Regions from separate parts of the Pseudoalteromonas sp. NJ631 genome, predicted to be linked through region 4. Evidence: predicted binding sites of a transcription regulator. Region 4 holds the regulator's gene; each other region holds the start of a gene.

Region 1 (4,317 bases), on a different contig from region 4:
TACCAGCCAACAAAACGATTAGTGATTTTCTTCCTAAGCCAAGTGTCACTGGCTGCCAATTGCAAAGCACAGCCAACGAGCAGGATATTGTCAACTTAGCGCATCTTGTTTACGACATTCGTCGCGATGATGGCATCATGAGAAAACAGCTAAACACATTGGGCTTTGATACCTTGCGTAAGGCATATCCCGTGCGTCGAGAATTTAGTACAATTGCAGTCAATAATGACTCACCAATCAGTGAAAAGCTTTACCAACTTGGCTTTTCTGAGCACAAGAGCTAAGTGCAATGGTTGGTATATTACAGAATGAGGAAAAATAATGTCGCAAAAATATAATGTTGCGGTACTTGGTGCAACAGGTCTTGTTGGCAAGCAAATTATCGAATTACTAGCGGAACGAAAATTTCCTGTAGACACATTGTACCCACTCGCGAGTAGCCGAAGCGCGGGTGAAGAAATTGACTTTATGGGTGAAAAAATCGAAGTTCTGGATGTTGAAGAATTCGATTTTTCTAATGCCCATATCGGTTTGTTTTCAGCGGGTGGTGCCGTGTCAGAGAAATATGCACCAATCGCCGCTGAAGCTGGCTGCATTGTGATAGATAACACCTCACATTTCAGATACGACTTTGATATTCCATTAGTCGTTCCTGAGGTGAATAAAGACAGTCTTGCAGATTTTAGAAATCGTAACATCATTGCTAATCCAAACTGCTCTACAATCCAAATGCTAGTGGCACTTAAACCAATTTATGATGCCTATGGCATTGACAGAATTAATGTCTCAACTTACCAAGCGGTATCTGGCGCAGGTAAAGAAGCGGTAGATGAGTTGGCTAAGCAAACTGCAAACTTAATGAATGCAAGACCGATGGAAAACGAAGTATTTAGCAAACAAATCGCTTTTAATGTCATTCCTCAAATTGATGCGTTCCAAGAAAATGGTTACACCAAAGAAGAAATGAAGATGGTGTGGGAAACGCAAAAAATCTTGGGCGATTCGAGTGTTTTGGTTAACCCGACTGCGGTTCGCGTTCCTGTGTTTTTCGGTCATGCTGAAGCCATTCATCTTGAAACGCGCATGCCTTATGATCTTGAACATGTTAAGCAGTTACTTGCTGATGCGCCGGGTGTTGAGCTAATTGAAGACGAAAATGATTACCCAACACCGGTAAGTGATGCAAGTGGTAACGATACCGTCTATGTAGGTCGTGTAAGGCAAGATATTTCACATCCACTAGGCTTAAACTTATGGGTGGTATCAGACAACACTAGAAAAGGTGCCGCAACAAATAGCATCCAAATTGCAGAAGCCCTGATAGAAAGCTATCTATAAGTACCCATTGATATCGCAAAGTAAGCAGAGTTTTGCTTACCTTTCTGCGCTATAACGGCAAACTTCTGCCAAGAAGTTTGCCGTTAAGTCAAATACTTGACTATTCTTCACCTATATCAGCTATTCCAAAATCAATAAAAAGCATTATAACCATGTTAACTTTCAATACGTTGCAATGGATATTCCAACATATCTGGTTTATAGTTTGCATTTGGAATAGAGCTTGCTTCAAAGCCATAATAATAAAACGTCGTTTAACGGGTGTTAAACATTTGAGTAAAGGATCGGCATGCGCGGTTTAGCCTTATTTAGTATCTTTGTATTCGCACTGATTGCCACACCAGTATATACCCAAGAGGGGGTAGTGCTAAAAGGCCCTAAAGGGGTTGATTATGGGGCTCAAGGTCGGTCAATAGGGCCTATCAGACCCACGGATACATTGTGGCGTATAGCACAAAAAGTGCGACCAGATGACTCGGTCACCATTTATCAGGTGATGAAGGCGCTTTACGATAAAAATCCTAATTCATTTCTAGATAAAAACCTCAACCATATGCAGGATGGGGCGTATTTACGTATTCCTACCATCAATGAAATTCGCAGTGTTAACCCTGAGTTGGCAAAGCAAAAGTCGGATCAAGATGACAAACTTTGGGAAATGAAGCGTAAGGGATTATTGAATCCAAATGCAATAAACGAAGCCGAAAAAAAGGTTACACAAGCTCGTAAAGTCGATGTAGAAGAAGCAAAAGAAGACCTGACTAATCAACTGCGCTCTTTAAAAATGGAACAGGACATGCGCCTGATGGACTTACAAAAAGAGTTCAAATCCTCGGTGCGTAATGTTGAAGAAATCCTATCCGAAAACAATAAATTAAAACAGCAGCTCGGCGCTATTTCTACTGAACTTCAAACGGTTCGTACCCAACTTGGTAAAGACAGCGAAATCCAGCAACAGCTCAAGGCTGTTATTGACTTGCAAAATGAAATGATTGATCAGCAGGCAGCTCAGGCAAAAGCGCAAGAAAGTAGCGAGTTAAGCACATTCTTTAGCTCACCAGCTGGCATTGCGTTACTTGCCACATTACCGGCACTACTGGCAATTGCTGGATTCGTTATGTTTCTACGCCGAAGAAATCAATCTCAAGCGTCGACAGATGACGACGATTTTCTTCCGCAAACACCATCTGTGGCTGCAGGCGCTGCGGCGGCGGGAGCTGCAACCGCTGCGACTGCATTTGACCCTGAGCCAGACCCACTTGATATCGGAATGGGCGACGATGAAGACGCTCTGGGCGCAAGCGTACAGTTAGATGACGATATCTTACCTGAAGACGATGAAATTACCTTTGACTCACTTGATGACGACTTCGATGAAGGAAGTGATACGTTAGACCAAGATGAATTAGATAGCTTACTAAATGAAGATATTTCGTTTGATGATGATCATGACGAAGACTTTATGCAACAGAGCTTTGACGAGACTGGTGATGAAGTTTCGCTTGATGTTGATGATGGCCAAGATATTTTAAGTGACAGCGATCTTGATGATTTGTTCAATGAGTCTCAAGATGAAGAAATTGATGTTAGTGATGATGCCCTTGCAGCCCTGAGCGAGGAACTCGCTGATGAGCAAGCTGGTGCTGTTGCAAACGATGATGATATCGATTCAATTCTTGACGGTGCGCTAGATGAAGAGCCCGAATTTAGCGGCAATTTTGATAGTGAGAGCTTAGTCGATGCCGATGATATCGATGCGCTACTTGATGCCTCTCAAGATGCTGACGATGATGCATTGCCTGATTTTGAGGAACCAAGTACTGAGCTTGCGGGTGATGATATTGATGCCCTGTTAAATGAAGTGCAAGACGATACGTTAGCTGAAATTAACGAAGAGTCAGATATGCTCGACGGTGATGATATCGATGCTTTATTGGATGAAGCGCAGGAAGATACGTTGCCGGAATTAGAAGAAGAATCCGGTGATCTTGCTGGTGATGATATTGATGCTTTATTAGATGAAGCGCAGGAAGATACGTTGCCGGAATTAGAAGACGAGTCCGGTGATCTTGCAGGTGATGATATCGATGCTTTATTGGATGAAGCGCAGGAAGATACGTTGCCGGAATTAGAGGAAGAATCCGGTGATCTTGCTGGTGATGATATTGATGCTTTATTGGATGAAGCGCAGGAAGATACGTTGCCAGAATTAGAAGAAGAATCCGGTGATCTTGCTGGTGATGATATTGATGCTTTATTAGATGAAGCGCAGGAAGATACGTTACCGGAATTAGAAGAAGAGCCTAGTGATCTTGCTGATGACGATATTGATGCTTTATTGGATGAAGCACAGGACGATACGTTGCCGGAATTAGAAGAAGAGTCCGATGATCTAGCTGGTGATGATATCGATGCTTTATTAAGTGAAGCGCAGGAAGATACGTTGCCGGAATTAGAAGACGAGTCCGATGATCTAGCTGGTGATGATATCGATGCTTTATTGGATGAAGCGCAAGAAGATACGTTGCCGGAACCGGAAGAAGAGTCCGATGATCTAGCTGGCGATGATATTGATGCTTTATTAAGTGAAGCGCAGGAAGATAAGTTGCCGGATCTTGAAGAGGAAGGTAGTGAGTCTGCAGAGGACGAGCTCGATGCATTAGTAGACGAAGTACCAGAAGACGCATTACCAGAATTTGAAGAAGAAGTTGGTGAGCCTGCAGATGACAATCTAGATGAGTTACTAGACGAATCTGCAGAAGATACGTTGCCGGAGCTGGAAGAAGAATCTGATGAACTGGGAAATGACGAACTAGATGCATTAGTTGACGAAACACCAGAAGATGTTTTGCCAGAGCTGGAAGAAGAATCTGATGAACTGGAAAATGACGAACTCGATACATTAGTTGACGAAACACCAGAAGATGTTTTGCCAGAGCTGGAAGAAGAATCTGATGAACTGGCCGATGACGATCTTGA
Region 2 (4,317 bases), on a different contig from region 4:
GACCTGCCCCTGATGGCGGTGGCATTATTTTTTCCCAGTTCATATTCACAATGCGTTCTACTGCACTGACTAGAAAACCTTGGACTGAACGGTTGTATTCTGCAATCACAATAAAACAGTTACGAATATCTTGAATAGGAGGTCCACCTACCGCAAGTGACATATCAATTACGGATATAGTTTGGCCTCGAATATGAGCAACCCCTCGGATAAGCGGGTTTGACTTGGGCATGCTTGTCAATGCTGGACATTGAAGCACTTCTCGGACTTTGAAAACATTAATGCCGAAGCGCTGTCGACCTTGAAGTCGAAAAAGTAATAGCTCGAGACGGTTTTGTCCAACCAGCTGTGTACGTTGGTTAACCGAGTCTAAAATACCTGCCATTTCAATCTCCTACTGTATAAACCGCTAATCGGAACGATCTTTGCTTCGACTCTGATATGGTTTACCACCCTTGATTAGGTGCAGTTATTAAAGCAGAATCTTTATACCTTGTTTCACCCCATAAGCATAGTCGAAACATCATGAGTTTGTTAAAAAAAACCCATTACATTCAGTTTTTTTGTTTGTTCGCTTATTTTATAGGCGTTGACTATGGTTATTGTCAGCAATATGACAACAAAACTTTAGAACAAAGCGCAATAGAATTTGTTGAACCGAATGTAGAGCAAGATCCCGACAGCCAGCTATCACTGACCGCTATACCACTTGATTCAAGAATTCCAGCACGGGATTGTCAGTTGCCACTGCAATATAGTACTGCGATGGCTCCACCTTTTGACACTCAAGTGACAGTGCAAATTAGATGCAACGATACTCTCAGCTGGACTCAATACGTCCATGTGCGTATCGATCACCTCTTCCCTATATTGGTTAGCGCGACCATGTTAGAGAAAGGCCGTGTTATTCAGGATGAAGATGTAAAAATAGAATATCAGCCAAAACGTTTTCGTAGAGTTTCCTATATAGAAGATAAGTCGATACTAATAGGCAGCAGAAGTAAACGCAATATAAGAGAAGGCCAAGCCTTTACCCAAGCTCATATTTGCATGGTCTGCAAAGGCGATACTGTAACGATTATTGCCAAATCAGGTGGACTCGTAATCAAAACTCAAGGAGAAGCGCAGCAAGATGGCAACCGAGGTGAACTGATTAATATTAAAAACACTCGCTCTGGCAAAACCTTACGTGCTAGAGTAATAGAAGTGGAAACAGTAGAGGTGAATTTATAAAAAATTTGCTAAAGTAATACTATTAAACGCCGATAACAAGGCTGAGAGTATAATTTTATTGGGTCTACAATCATGGTTAATCAAGTTAACGGTCAGAATCAGTCTACATCCGTTGCTAATAATGTTAAGCAACAGAAAGCTGAATTGCAAAGAAATGATGCCAACAGCGCATCAGTTAAATCACCTGCTACACCAAAAGCAGCTGCGGATTCAGTCAGTCTGACTCCACAAGCGCAACAGCTGAAAACAGTCAACGAAAAAGCGCAGCAATCATCAGGCTTTGACGACAAGAAAGTCGAAGAATTGAAAAAAGCGATTGCAGAAGGCAAGTACCAAGTTGACGCGGAAAAACTCGCCAAAAACATAGCTGCATTTGAGTTCGAAATATATGGATGATTTGGTTCGGCTTTGCCACCACAAACTTTCTGAACAAATCTCAACGCTAGAAGCGATGACCCAGCTTCTGGCGCGTGAGCTTGACGAGCTTGCATCTCGGCGTGGCGACAACTTAAAAGAAATCGCTCGTGAAAAGCTAACTCTCATTTCAAAACTGCAAAAGCTCGACAATGAATTGTCAAAAACAGAGTCTCACGTCTTTGAACACAATGAAGTAGCCCCGCTCGTTACTAAAGTGCGAGCACTACTCAGTGAATGCCAAACCAAAAATGAAATCAATGCTAAAACTGCTCATCAGGCGAATGTAAGCACACGTGAATTAAAAGGGATCTTAATTGGCGCACCAACTTCGATTACATATGGTCAGGATGGTAGTGTTAAAAGTAGCGACAGTGAGTTAGTACGTAACCTAAAGGCGTAGCCACGCCAATCATATTTCAGTATTGAAGAACAACCGAAATGCAGCATATTAAGTAAGCGACATGTGATGAGTGCTTACTTAAAACTATAAGATATCTTCTTAATTTTCTGCGGCTTGACTTGAGTAATATACAAATCATAAACGCGTTTCATATCAAGCTCTAATTCCGTCGTGTAAGTATCACCAACAGCGTAACTTTTCAGCACCTTAGCCCCTCGAACGAGTCCATTTACTTGGCTCTTAAGGCCGTCGTTTTGCGCAACCGCCCCTTTTACCGTAATAGTGGATGTCAAATTCTGGCCATACAGTTGCTCAGCCAATTCACGATACGCTTCTAATTTTGAGACTTTAATAGCCATTAGTTGCTTCTCACCCGCAGTTTTACCCGGCTGAGCACTCAAAGGCGCGTACCCCACAGCCCGTAAAACAGGAAAGGTTTCCGGTTGCACCGTTTCATATTCAATGTGCTTGTCAACGAGGCTTGAACAGCCACTGAGTCCCGCTAACGAGCAAACCATAACAACTGCACTGATAGAATTAGTGATACGCATTTCACTACACTCCGCTACAATAAATACCAATCAAAATTTAACGCTTCCCCAGCATCTTGGTCTCGCAAGGGTTGTTGTGGTTTCATCGAGTATTGGCAATAAATAAGATTAACTTTCATAAAATATGATTATGCACGAACCTTGCCAAAATTTGGCACAGGTATTGCTGAGTTAAAAGGTAGTTTTTGATCTGGGCATTTAAACATGAAAAAGCAATTCACGATCAGTCTATCACTGTTGTGTATCACCTTAACTAATCCTGCTTATGCCGAATGGTTTGAAGTTACCGGCATGGCTGACGTTAAAAATGGCGATCATCAAAAAGCCAAAAGAAAGGCCGTAAACGACGCCATCACACAAGCATTGCTGTTTTCTGGTGCTTCTGTGAGTAGTGTACAAACCGTCACCGATGGTGTGCTCACCCAAGATCAACTTAAGATCCGCTCAAATGCCGAAATCCAGAGCGCCAACGTGATTGCTGAAGCAAAAGTCGGTGACTCATGGCAAGTAACATTGCATATCGATATTACCCCACAAAGTGCTCAGTGCCCAACTAGTGCATACAATAAACAGGTTGCAGTCACACAAAGCCAGTTAAAAAATAAACATCAAGCAACTTTAGGTCAAATTTTTGACGTAAATAAAGCGGTGAGCGAGCGCCTATACCAGACTATGACTGAACAAAAGTCGAGCTTAGAACCCGTTCCCTATTTTGCACAGACCATAGATGTTAGCCGCTTTTTCAGTCAACGTTTTGATTATAATGAACAGCTAATCGAGACCATTACAGCAAATACCAACAGCCAATTTGTACTACTGAGTCAAATTACTGATGTTGCTAGTGTCGATAAACTTAATAGTGACCTCGCATTTTGGCAAAGCGATAAATACTTAAGAAGCTTCAAGGTAGACTTTGCGCTGTTTGATGCACTTTCTCATGAAAGGGTGTGGCAAAAACAATATGCCACTCAAGGCGTGTGGCCGTTTAAGAAAACCAAATTAATTGATGTGTACAGTGAGCGCTTTTGGCAGACAGATTATGCTGATGAGATCCAAACCACGCTGACACAAATCGCAACTGATTTAAACGCAGCGGTCGCCTGCTTACCTACCAATGGCAAAATCCTACATATCGATGATGAACAAGTCGTTATTAATTTGGGCCGCATGCATGGCTTAGAGAATGGCCAGATCCTTAACGTAGCACATAGTAATCCGCTGACTAATGTCGATGGTAAAATATTTATGCATCAAATTAAAACCATTAATAAGCTGCAAGTGATCCAAGTGAACGCTCAAAACGCCATTGCGGTAAATATCAGTAATCGCCCACTTCACAATGTGCAAATTAATGATTTGGTTGAAATTCAAATAGAAAATGAAAATGAGTTTGAATTGTAAGGCAGAGCCTTCCTGCAGCAAAAGGCAAGAATTTCGATGACTTTACCCCCTCTGCATCATGCTTCCACCTCCCATTTACTTTGGTCATTCCACACAGAAATGATACCAATGGCGTCCCCAGTAGGAATCGAACCTACATCTAAGCCTTAGGAGGGCCTTGTTTTATCCATTAAACTATGGGGACAATCTCTAAAGTCAGATAACAATCGCCTTTTTTGACCTTCACTAGCGGGATCTACATTACTTAATACCCATGAAAGTCTGGAGTTGTCGATTCTCTGTTGTACTGCATCTCAGTGACTTCGCTTTAGTATA
Region 3 (4,317 bases), on a different contig from region 4:
CCGTAATATCTTACCTACGATAACAACAAGCGATGAAACAATATGTTCAAACCTTCCATCACATTATTAAGTGCAGCCGTATGTTTAGCCCTTGCGGGTTGTGCGGGCACTGCAGACCAAAGCCAAGAACCAGTAAAATCACTGCAAAGTAAGCAATATGATAACGTGCTTTTGCAGGAGTTTTCAGGTCCTTATCAAGGCGTTCCTCATTTTGACAAAATGAAGCTTGAAGATTTAGAAGCTGCGCTTGAAATTGGTATGGCTGATAATTTGAAAGAAATTGAAGCAATAGCTAACAATCCAGCTAAACCAACTTTTGAGAACACCATTGTTGCGCTTGAAAGAGCGGGTGCCGCTTTGGATCGCGTTTTTACCTACTATGGTCTTTGGAGTGCAAACATTTCAAGCCCAGAGTTTAGAGAAATCCAATCGCGAGTTGTGCCAAAGTTTTCAGAATTCAGCTCTAAAATCACCCAAAACCAAGCGCTTTTTGAACGTGTAAAAGCCGTTTATGAAGGTGCAGAATATAAAAAGTTAACGGCAGAAGAGCAGCGTATCACTTGGATGCGTTATAACGGCTTTGCTCGCAATGGTGCGACGCTAAAAGGTGAAGACGCTAAGCGTTACGCAGACATTAATCTTGAGCTATCAAAGCTACATACTAAGTTTGCAAATAACGTCCTTGCTGATGAAGAAAACTACGTGGTTTACCTCACTAAAGCGCAGTTGTCAGGTTTGCCTGAGTCGTTTGTTGCATCGGCAGCGGCCGCTGCAAAAGCACGCGGCAAGGCGGATATGTACGCGATCACCAACTCTCGCTCGTCAATGGATCCATTTTTAACCTACTCAACAGAGCGTGAGTTACGCGAGAAAGTATGGAACAACTACTATAACCGCGGCAACAACGGTGATGAGTACGACAACAAAGCGATTATCTCTGACATCTTAACGCTTAGACATGAGCGCGTTAACTTACTGGGTTACGATAATTATGCGCAGTGGCGTCTTGAAGATCGCATGGCGAAAAAGCCTGAAAACGCGATGGCGCTGATGAAAAAAGTGTGGCCAGCAGCAATTGCGCGCGTGAAAGAAGAAGTTGCTGACATGCAAGCGATCGCCGACAAAGAAGGCGCTGATATCACCATCAAGCCATGGGATTACCGTTTCTACGCCGAGAAGGTTCGCCAAGCTAAATATCAATTGGATTCAAACGAAGTTAAAGCTTATTTACAGCTAGACAATCTGCGCGAAGCAATGTTCTATGTTGCAGGCCGTTTGTTTAACTTTGAGTTCACCGAAGTGCCTAAGGGCTCAGTACCAGTGTTCCACCCTGACGTTCGTGTATGGGAAGTAACAGACAAAACCACCGGTGATAATATCGGCCTTTGGTATTTAGACCCGTTCGCACGTAAAGGTAAACGCTCTGGTGCGTGGGCCATATCATATCGTAGCCATACAACATTTGATGGTAAAACAAATGTGCTTAGCTCAAACAACTCCAACTTTGTGAAAGCACCAGAAGGTGAAGCGACCTTAATTTCTTGGTCAGATGCAGAAACCTATTTCCACGAGTTTGGTCACGCACTGCATGCGCTTTCATCAAACGTGAAGTATCCAAGTTCAAACTCTGGCGTGCGCGACTACACTGAGTTCCAATCTCAGTTATTGGAGCGTTGGTTGGCGACAGATGAAGTGATCAATCGTTACCTAGTTCACTATAAAACAGGTAAACCTATGCCTAAAGCACTAGTCGAGAAAATCAAGAAGTCAGCAACCTTTAACCAAGGGTTCGCGACGACTGAATACCTTGGCTCGGCTATCATGGATATGCTTTTCCATACCACAGATCCTGATAAGATTGGTGATCCTGTTGCATTCGAAAAGTCTCAGTTAGGTGCGCTAGGCATGCCGGACGAGGTCGTGATGCGTCATCGTACTACTCACTTTGGTCACGTGTTCTCAGGTGAAGGTTATTCAGCGGGTTACTACGGTTACCTGTGGGCTGAGGTATTAACTTCTGATGCAGCAGAAGCGTTTGCTGAAGCGCCAGGCGGCTTCTACGACAAAGACGTAGCACAGCGTTTGGTAGATTACCTATTCTCAGTTCGCAACTCAATGGATCCTGCTGAAGCATATCGCAAGTTTAGAGGTCGTGACGCTGAAGTTGAGGCGCTGATGCGTGATAGAGGCTTTCCAGTAGAGAAGTAAAAAGTTTACTCTACTATTCGGATAATAAAAAACCCCTGAACTTGATGCCAAGGGGTTTTTTATAAAGCTTTAGCTTTTGGATTTCGTGCCGTCACCAAATAGGGATTTAAGGCCGTCGGCAAATTGCTTTATTTGCGCTTTCATCGAGCGTTTTACACTAACTTCAATGCTACCCAAAATCATTCTGCCGTGAATATAAATTCGTGGACGCTGTTTCACCTGTCCTGCAGATGCAAGCGTATTTCTTGTGTTTTCTACTGAACCCATAATATTACGAATATCGGTGACGACGTCGACTGTGTCTGGTACAAAGATTTCGTCACTGCCTAAAATGCAATCGATATAAATATGTACTTCAGGGTGACTAAAAATTGCGTTGCTAAAATCTAGTTCCAAGCTGCCAAGGTAGTTTTTTAGGTGGATCTCTTTAGGTACGACCCACTCGCCACTGCGATGGTTGGAACTAAGGATAGAGGTAATGCTTATCGTCTCAGCAGCATCTACGCTTGAGGTAAATTTTGGACCCAAACGAGCGGCTTTTTCGCTGTGATATCTTGCATCCGACTTGAGCGGTAAATCAGCACTAAGTGCTGCAATTTGTTCTTGTTCGTTCAGGTCGTATGCTTTATCTAATCGTCTCTCGAATGCATCAGCCGAAAGCTCACCGTGGCTGTAATTTAGAATTAACTGGTCAATCACCTCTTCCCTGACGGATTCGAGAGGTCTATCTTTTAATGGTACAGACATATGGTTGGTTCCGTTCTCTTGATTTGTGGTTAAAGTAGCAACAACCAAGCCAATATTAAATCACATATAAAACAAATGGTTAGTATTTTATAATATCAACTTACTCTATTTATTTACTAATATTTAGTTATACAAAATAGTATTTGGTCAAAATTACCACTCTTAGATGGCTGGCAACGCAGTAGCGCAGGTTCAGTTTGATATTGTCAGTCACTTTGCTATGGTAGTAGGTGTTCGCAAAACAACCAAAGGAGATTAGTTATGGCGAAGAAAAGTGATGTTAAAGCGCTTAAAAAAGAGCTGAAAGCGCGTAAAGCAAAGATTGAAAAGCATGAAGCGAAAATCAAAAAGCTGAAAAAAGCGATTAAAAAGGCTTAAAAGCCATTAGCCCTAACGTAAAGGGGTAAGTAAGCGAGCGGTAAATATACCGCTCTTCTTGCGGGTTAGATTAAATCGAAAGGTGGCTATATAGCAACCAAGTTCCCACACAGATTAAGATCACCCCTCCAAAGGTTTCAGCTCGACTACCAAGAAACTTTCCTGCCGAGTGCCCAATCATCACACCAATCGTTACCATCATGGTGGTGGCAAGGCCGATGAGCGCAGCGGCGAGCCATATATTCACATCAACAAATGCGAGACTGACACCGACAGCCATTGCATCAATACTGGTGCCAAACGCTGTGATAATGGTTTTTAACCAAGGTTGTTTAGCGTGTTGAGTTTGCGCATCGTCATCACCCTTAAGGCTCTCATAAATCATATGAGCGCCAAGCCCTAACAGTAAGATAAAGGCAATCCAGTGATCCCAAGCCTCGACATAGTCTGCAGCAGATTGTCCTATTAACCAGCCAATCAGCGGTGTACTGGCTTCAATAATCCCAAAAATAAGGCCGATTTTTATGGCTTCGGTAAGCCGAGGTGATTTTAGGCTGGCGCCTTTACCGATTGCCGCGGCAAACGCATCGGTAGACATGGCGTATGCTAACAGTAGCAGGGTGACGAAATTCATTTACATTGCTCCGGTCGGGCGATTTGAGTCCACGATACATCCACACGCCCGACCACAGGCATGGATATATCGATGGTCTCGCCAACCGAGAGGTGTCCGCACCATGGCATGTGGCCAATTATGTTGATACGGACTCTTCCGAGCATTGGAAGCAGGCTACTCCCCAACGAGTTGCAATAATATCAAGAATTGTTCTAAATAGAAATCTAAGTTTATAGCTAGCTCTACACGATATGGTGGATGAGTTGGCTCCATTTTTAGTTATTTATCTTACAGCAAGACACTAAAGCAGCTCCCTTTTCCTGCTTCAGAAGTCGCGCTGATCCGCCCTTTGTGGCGATGGATAATTT
Region 4 (4,317 bases):
AATTGGGTTGCTAATTGCGCAAGAACCGTCGCTGCTCGAGCGTGCAGGCCGAGCTTGTTCTGGATTAAAAACGTATCTTCTAACATTTAACCCTCTTGCTCACGGTGGCGAATTTTGACGTTGGGATGGGTTTTTGCAAATCGCTCGCCAATGGTTTGCGCTAAGTATACCGAGCGATGTTGCCCACCAGTACATCCTATTGCGATCGTTAGATAACTGCGATTGTTACGCTCTAAGTGTGGTAACCAAGTTTGTACAAAGGTTTGGATCTGCCAAGTAAACTTTTGCACGATGCTGTGACTCGACAAATAGTCTTTGACTGGCTGATCTAGGCCAGTTAGCGGCTTAAGCTCAGGCTCCCAATGTGGGTTGGGCAAAAAGCGCGCATCAAAAACGTAATCCGCTTGTTTTGGGATGCCGTGTTTAAAGCCGAAAGATTCAAAGGTAATAATGAGTTGTTTGTCTTTCTTACCTAAGATTTTTTCGCGGATATCTTCCGCAAGTTGATGAACGCTCAGGCCTGTAGTATCAATGAGAAAATCAGCGCGTGTGATCAACACGTCTAACAATTCCCGTTCTTTCTTTATCGCAACATCTAATGGAAGATTATGTAGTGAAAGAGGGTGCAAACGGCGTGTTTCTGAGAAGCGTTTTATCAGGGTTTGATCGTCACTGTCTAAATAAAACAGGGTAGGTTTGGCGAAACCAGGCAAGTATTCAAGAATGTCATTAAACTCGTCCTGTTCTTTAGGCAAGTTTCTAACATCAATACTGACTGCAATTTTATTATAATTGTCGGAAACGCTGCGGACTAAAGACGGCAGTAAATTGACTGGAATGTTATCTACACAATAGTAGCCTAAGTCTTCCAATACTCGAAGCGCTACAGATTTACCAGAGCCTGAGCGGCCACTGATAATGATAAGCTCGAGTCCTTTTTCTTCATCACTCATCAAGTTCACCTTGGATCACTGCATATAACTCGTCATCACTTTTTGCTTGCCTAAGCATTTTGCAAAAAGACTTGTCTTTGAGTGTATCAGCAATCGCCGCTAAGGTCTTCAGGTGCTGTTGATTATCACCTTCGGGTACGATGAACGCGACAAAAATATCGACAGGCTGCTTATCTATGGCTTCAAACTGGATCCCTTGCTCGCTAACAAGCACCATTGCAAGGATTTTATCCAAACCCTCAAGTCGACCATGAGGAATGGCAATACCTTTACCGATCCCTGTGCTGCCTAATTTCTCTCGCGCCATTAAAGCGTCTAAGATAGCATGCTGACTGGTATTTGGAATTTGGCTATGAGCCAGTTCGCTGATGTATTCTAAAATACGTTTTTTGCTATTAAAAAGGACCGCAGCTTTACTGCAGTCCTTGTTCACTAATTCACTTAATTTCATCTTAGTGTCGAGTGAGCTTCTCTTTGTGTTTAATAACTTGACGATCTAGCTTGTCGATGAGGCCATCAATTGCGGCATACATATCTTGATGCTCTGTTGATGCAAATAGCTCGCCGCCGTTTACGTGTAATGTTGCTTCTGCTTTTTGTACTAGCTTCTCGACATCAAGGATCACATGCACGTTATTGATATGATCAAAGTGCCTTTCTAGCTTCGCAAACTTGTTGGTGACATAGTCTCTTAATGAGTCAGTAATTTCTACATGGCGACCAGTTAGATTTAGTTGCATAAGCATTTTTCCTTCTTGGGTTTTACGTCTTATATCAAGCTTTTACGCTGATTTGACGGTGGAATGGCTAGGGATTCACGATATTTTGCAATCGTACGTCTCGCTACCTTAATTCCTTGCTCAGCTAAGATATCTGCAATTTTGCTGTCACTCAATGGCTTCGCGGTATTTTCTGCAGCTATCAGCTTTTTGATAAGTGCTCTAATTGCTGTAGAAGAGCACTCACCTCCATTTTCTGTACTTACATGGCTAGAGAAGAAGTACTTCAGCTCAAATATTCCCCGAGGTGTATGCATGTATTTTTGTGTTGTCACACGGGAAATTGTGGACTCATGCATCTCAACCATTTCAGCAACATCATTTAGCACCATAGGGCGCATTGCTTCGGGGCCATGTTCAAAGAATGCCTGTTGTTGTTGCACAATGCAATTGGTAACTTTTAATAATGTATCATTTCGGCTTTCTAAGCTTTTAATAAACCACTTTGCTTCTTGTAAATGTGAGCGAATAAACTGACTATCTGTGCTGGATTTCGCTGTTCTAGACATCGCAGCATAATGGTCGTTTACTCTTATTTTAGGCATAGCATCAGGATTTAGCTCTACGATCCAACGACCTTTTACTTTTTTTACCGATACGTCAGGGATCACATATTCAGGCTCTTCATGAATAATGCTTGCCGCTGGTTTTGGGTTAAGACTATGAATTAACGTCATGACCTCTTTGAGATCGGCTTCTTTAAGGCGCGTTTTCTTAGCCAAAGTTCGATAGTCACGGCTGGCAAGCAAGTCGATATGCTCTGTCAGGATCATTTTCGTTTCGGCAATCCATGGCGTATCTGGGGCGAATTGATTTAGCTGAATACACAAGCATTCTTGTAAACTACGCGCTGCGATACCGACAGGATCGAAAAGCTGAATACGTTTGAGCACGGCTTCGACTTCATCCAGCTCAATAGGCTCTTCGCTACTCTCATCATTAATGCTTTCTAAAATGTCTTCGCAAGACAGTGTTAAAATGCCTGACAGGTCGACCGCTTCAATAATCGCAATCGCAATCGCTCTATCTGTTGGACTAAACGGTGTCAGCTCAAGTTGCCACATGAGATAATCATGAAGAGATTCAGAGGTTTCCCCTTGATAAACATTATCGTCATCGGGAAGTGGGCCTGAGCTTGCAGCGGGCGCTGCACTCATATACTCGTCCCAAGTGACATCCATAGCAAGGTCATCGCTCACAGTGTCTTTGCTCATGGCAGTATCTGAGTCTATCTCATAGTCACTAACCTGCACTTCATCGCTTGAATCTTGATTGTCGTCAGCACTGCTCTTTTCTTGACTGTGTTGGTCAGCGTTTTCGCCGTCAGTATTATCACCTTCTTCCACTTCCAACAATGGATTGCTGTCTAACGCTTCTTGTATTTCTTGTTGCAGGTCCAATGTACTGAGCTGCAGCAAGCGAATGGCTTGTTGCAGTTGTGGAGTCATTGTAAGTTGCTGCCCCATGCGCAGCTGTAATGATTGCCTCATGTATCTCTAACAATCCTTTTTAACAGTTATTAATACTACGTCTTAACTATAGCTTGAATTGTTCGCCTAGGTAGACATCTCTTACGGTTTGATCTGCCAAAACATGTTCTGGCGTGCCTGCAGCGATTAACTCACCATGTGAAACGATGTAGGCTTTTTCACATACGTCCAGTGTTTCTCTAACGTTATGATCGGTGATTAGCACACCGATACCGCGGTTTTTTAGGTGCTCTATGATTGTCTTTATATCTAACACCGAAATAGGATCAACACCAGCAAAAGGTTCATCTAACAGGATAAACTTAGGGTTAGCGGCTAAAGCGCGAGCAATTTCTACGCGTCTTCTTTCGCCTCCCGACAATGCCATGCCCTGTGAGTCGCGAATGTGTTGAATATTAAATTCGTCCAGTAACTCATTGAGTTCAGCTTCTCTTTCAACTTTAGATAAGTCTTTTCGAGTTTCTAGAATCGCCATCAAATTTTGATAGACCGTGAGTTTTCTAAAGATCGAAGACTCTTGCGGTAGATAACCAATACCAAGTCGCGCGCGGCTGTGCATCGGTAGCAAAGTGATATCTTCGTCATCAATCTGAATAAAACCTTTGTCGCTTGGTACTAACCCTACAATCATATAAAAGGTCGTGGTTTTACCTGCGCCATTCGGGCCCAATAAGCCTACAATGCTGCCAGCTTGAACACTTAAGCCAACATTTTTGACGACCTGGCGGCCTTTATAACTCTTTGCTAAACCAGTTGCTTTGAGCTCGCTCATTAATTGTTACCTTCTTCCTGCGCTTTTTTATCTTTTGCGTCTTTTTTGTCATCAACAGGAACAAGGATGGTTCTTACACGGGAATCTTCTTGGTCTGAGCGCTCAGCACTGATCAGTTGCTTTTCAATGTCATAGGTGATGACCTGAGCATTGATTTTTTGCCCAGTTTGATTGATTTCCGCATCGCCAGAAATGACTAAGGTGCCTTCCGCAACGTCGTAGCGAATTTCGTTTGCTTTGGCTTCTAGCAAATTACCATCAGGTTGACGTTCGCTGAAAATAGCTGGGCTGCCAGTTGCAACAAGCAGTTGCTTGTTAGTACC

What was found. Region 4 encodes sigma-54, which starts transcription at its own class of promoters, with help from an activator protein. Its sites were predicted from a motif close to GTTGGCACGNNNNTNGNNT; they were not measured.
Region 1: A587_RS0114175 (FimV/HubP family polar landmark protein) is a predicted target of sigma-54. The motif match lies at 1,549-1,567, and genes of this name have one in related genera.
Region 2: A587_RS0114015 (flagellar assembly protein T N-terminal domain-containing protein) is a predicted target of sigma-54. The motif match lies at 2,752-2,770, and genes of this name have one in related genera.
Region 3: A587_RS0106750 (LiaF domain-containing protein) is a predicted target of sigma-54. The motif match lies at 2,991-3,009, and genes of this name have one in related genera.

What each region holds. Positions count from the first base shown of each region.
Region 1 covers NZ_AKXJ01000007.1:212,301-216,617, reverse strand. Annotated here, with positions in the region: gene A587_RS0114185 (4-phosphoerythronate dehydrogenase) at 1-284, shown strand, start outside; gene A587_RS0114180 (aspartate-semialdehyde dehydrogenase) at 322-1,338, shown strand; gene A587_RS0114175 (FimV/HubP family polar landmark protein) at 1,628-4,317, shown strand, end outside.
Region 2 covers NZ_AKXJ01000007.1:171,066-175,382, forward strand. Annotated here, with positions in the region: gene A587_RS0113990 (chemotaxis protein CheV) at 1-385, opposite strand, end outside; gene flgA (flagellar basal body P-ring formation chaperone FlgA) at 526-1,233, shown strand; gene flgM (flagellar biosynthesis anti-sigma factor FlgM) at 1,306-1,629, shown strand; gene flgN (flagellar protein FlgN) at 1,622-2,050, shown strand; gene A587_RS0114010 (LPP20 family lipoprotein) at 2,125-2,601, opposite strand; gene A587_RS0114015 (flagellar assembly protein T N-terminal domain-containing protein) at 2,806-4,002, shown strand; tRNA gene A587_RS0114020 (tRNA-Arg) at 4,112-4,186, opposite strand.
Region 3 covers NZ_AKXJ01000002.1:517,405-521,721, forward strand. Annotated here, with positions in the region: gene A587_RS0106745 (M3 family metallopeptidase) at 43-2,208, shown strand; gene A587_RS0106750 (LiaF domain-containing protein) at 2,278-2,955, opposite strand; gene A587_RS0106765 (manganese efflux pump MntP) at 3,404-3,967, opposite strand; yybP-ykoY riboswitch at 3,975-4,144, opposite strand; gene A587_RS0106770 (sensor histidine kinase) at 4,238-4,317, opposite strand, start outside.
Region 4 covers NZ_AKXJ01000016.1:49,502-53,818, forward strand. Annotated here, with positions in the region: gene A587_RS0120035 (HPr family phosphocarrier protein) at 1-86, opposite strand, end outside; gene rapZ (RNase adapter RapZ) at 87-953, opposite strand; gene ptsN (PTS IIA-like nitrogen regulatory protein PtsN) at 946-1,404, opposite strand; gene hpf (ribosome hibernation promoting factor) at 1,406-1,693, opposite strand; gene A587_RS0120055 (RNA polymerase factor sigma-54) at 1,723-3,222, opposite strand; gene lptB (LPS export ABC transporter ATP-binding protein) at 3,269-3,994, opposite strand; gene lptA (lipopolysaccharide transport periplasmic protein LptA) at 3,994-4,317, opposite strand, start outside.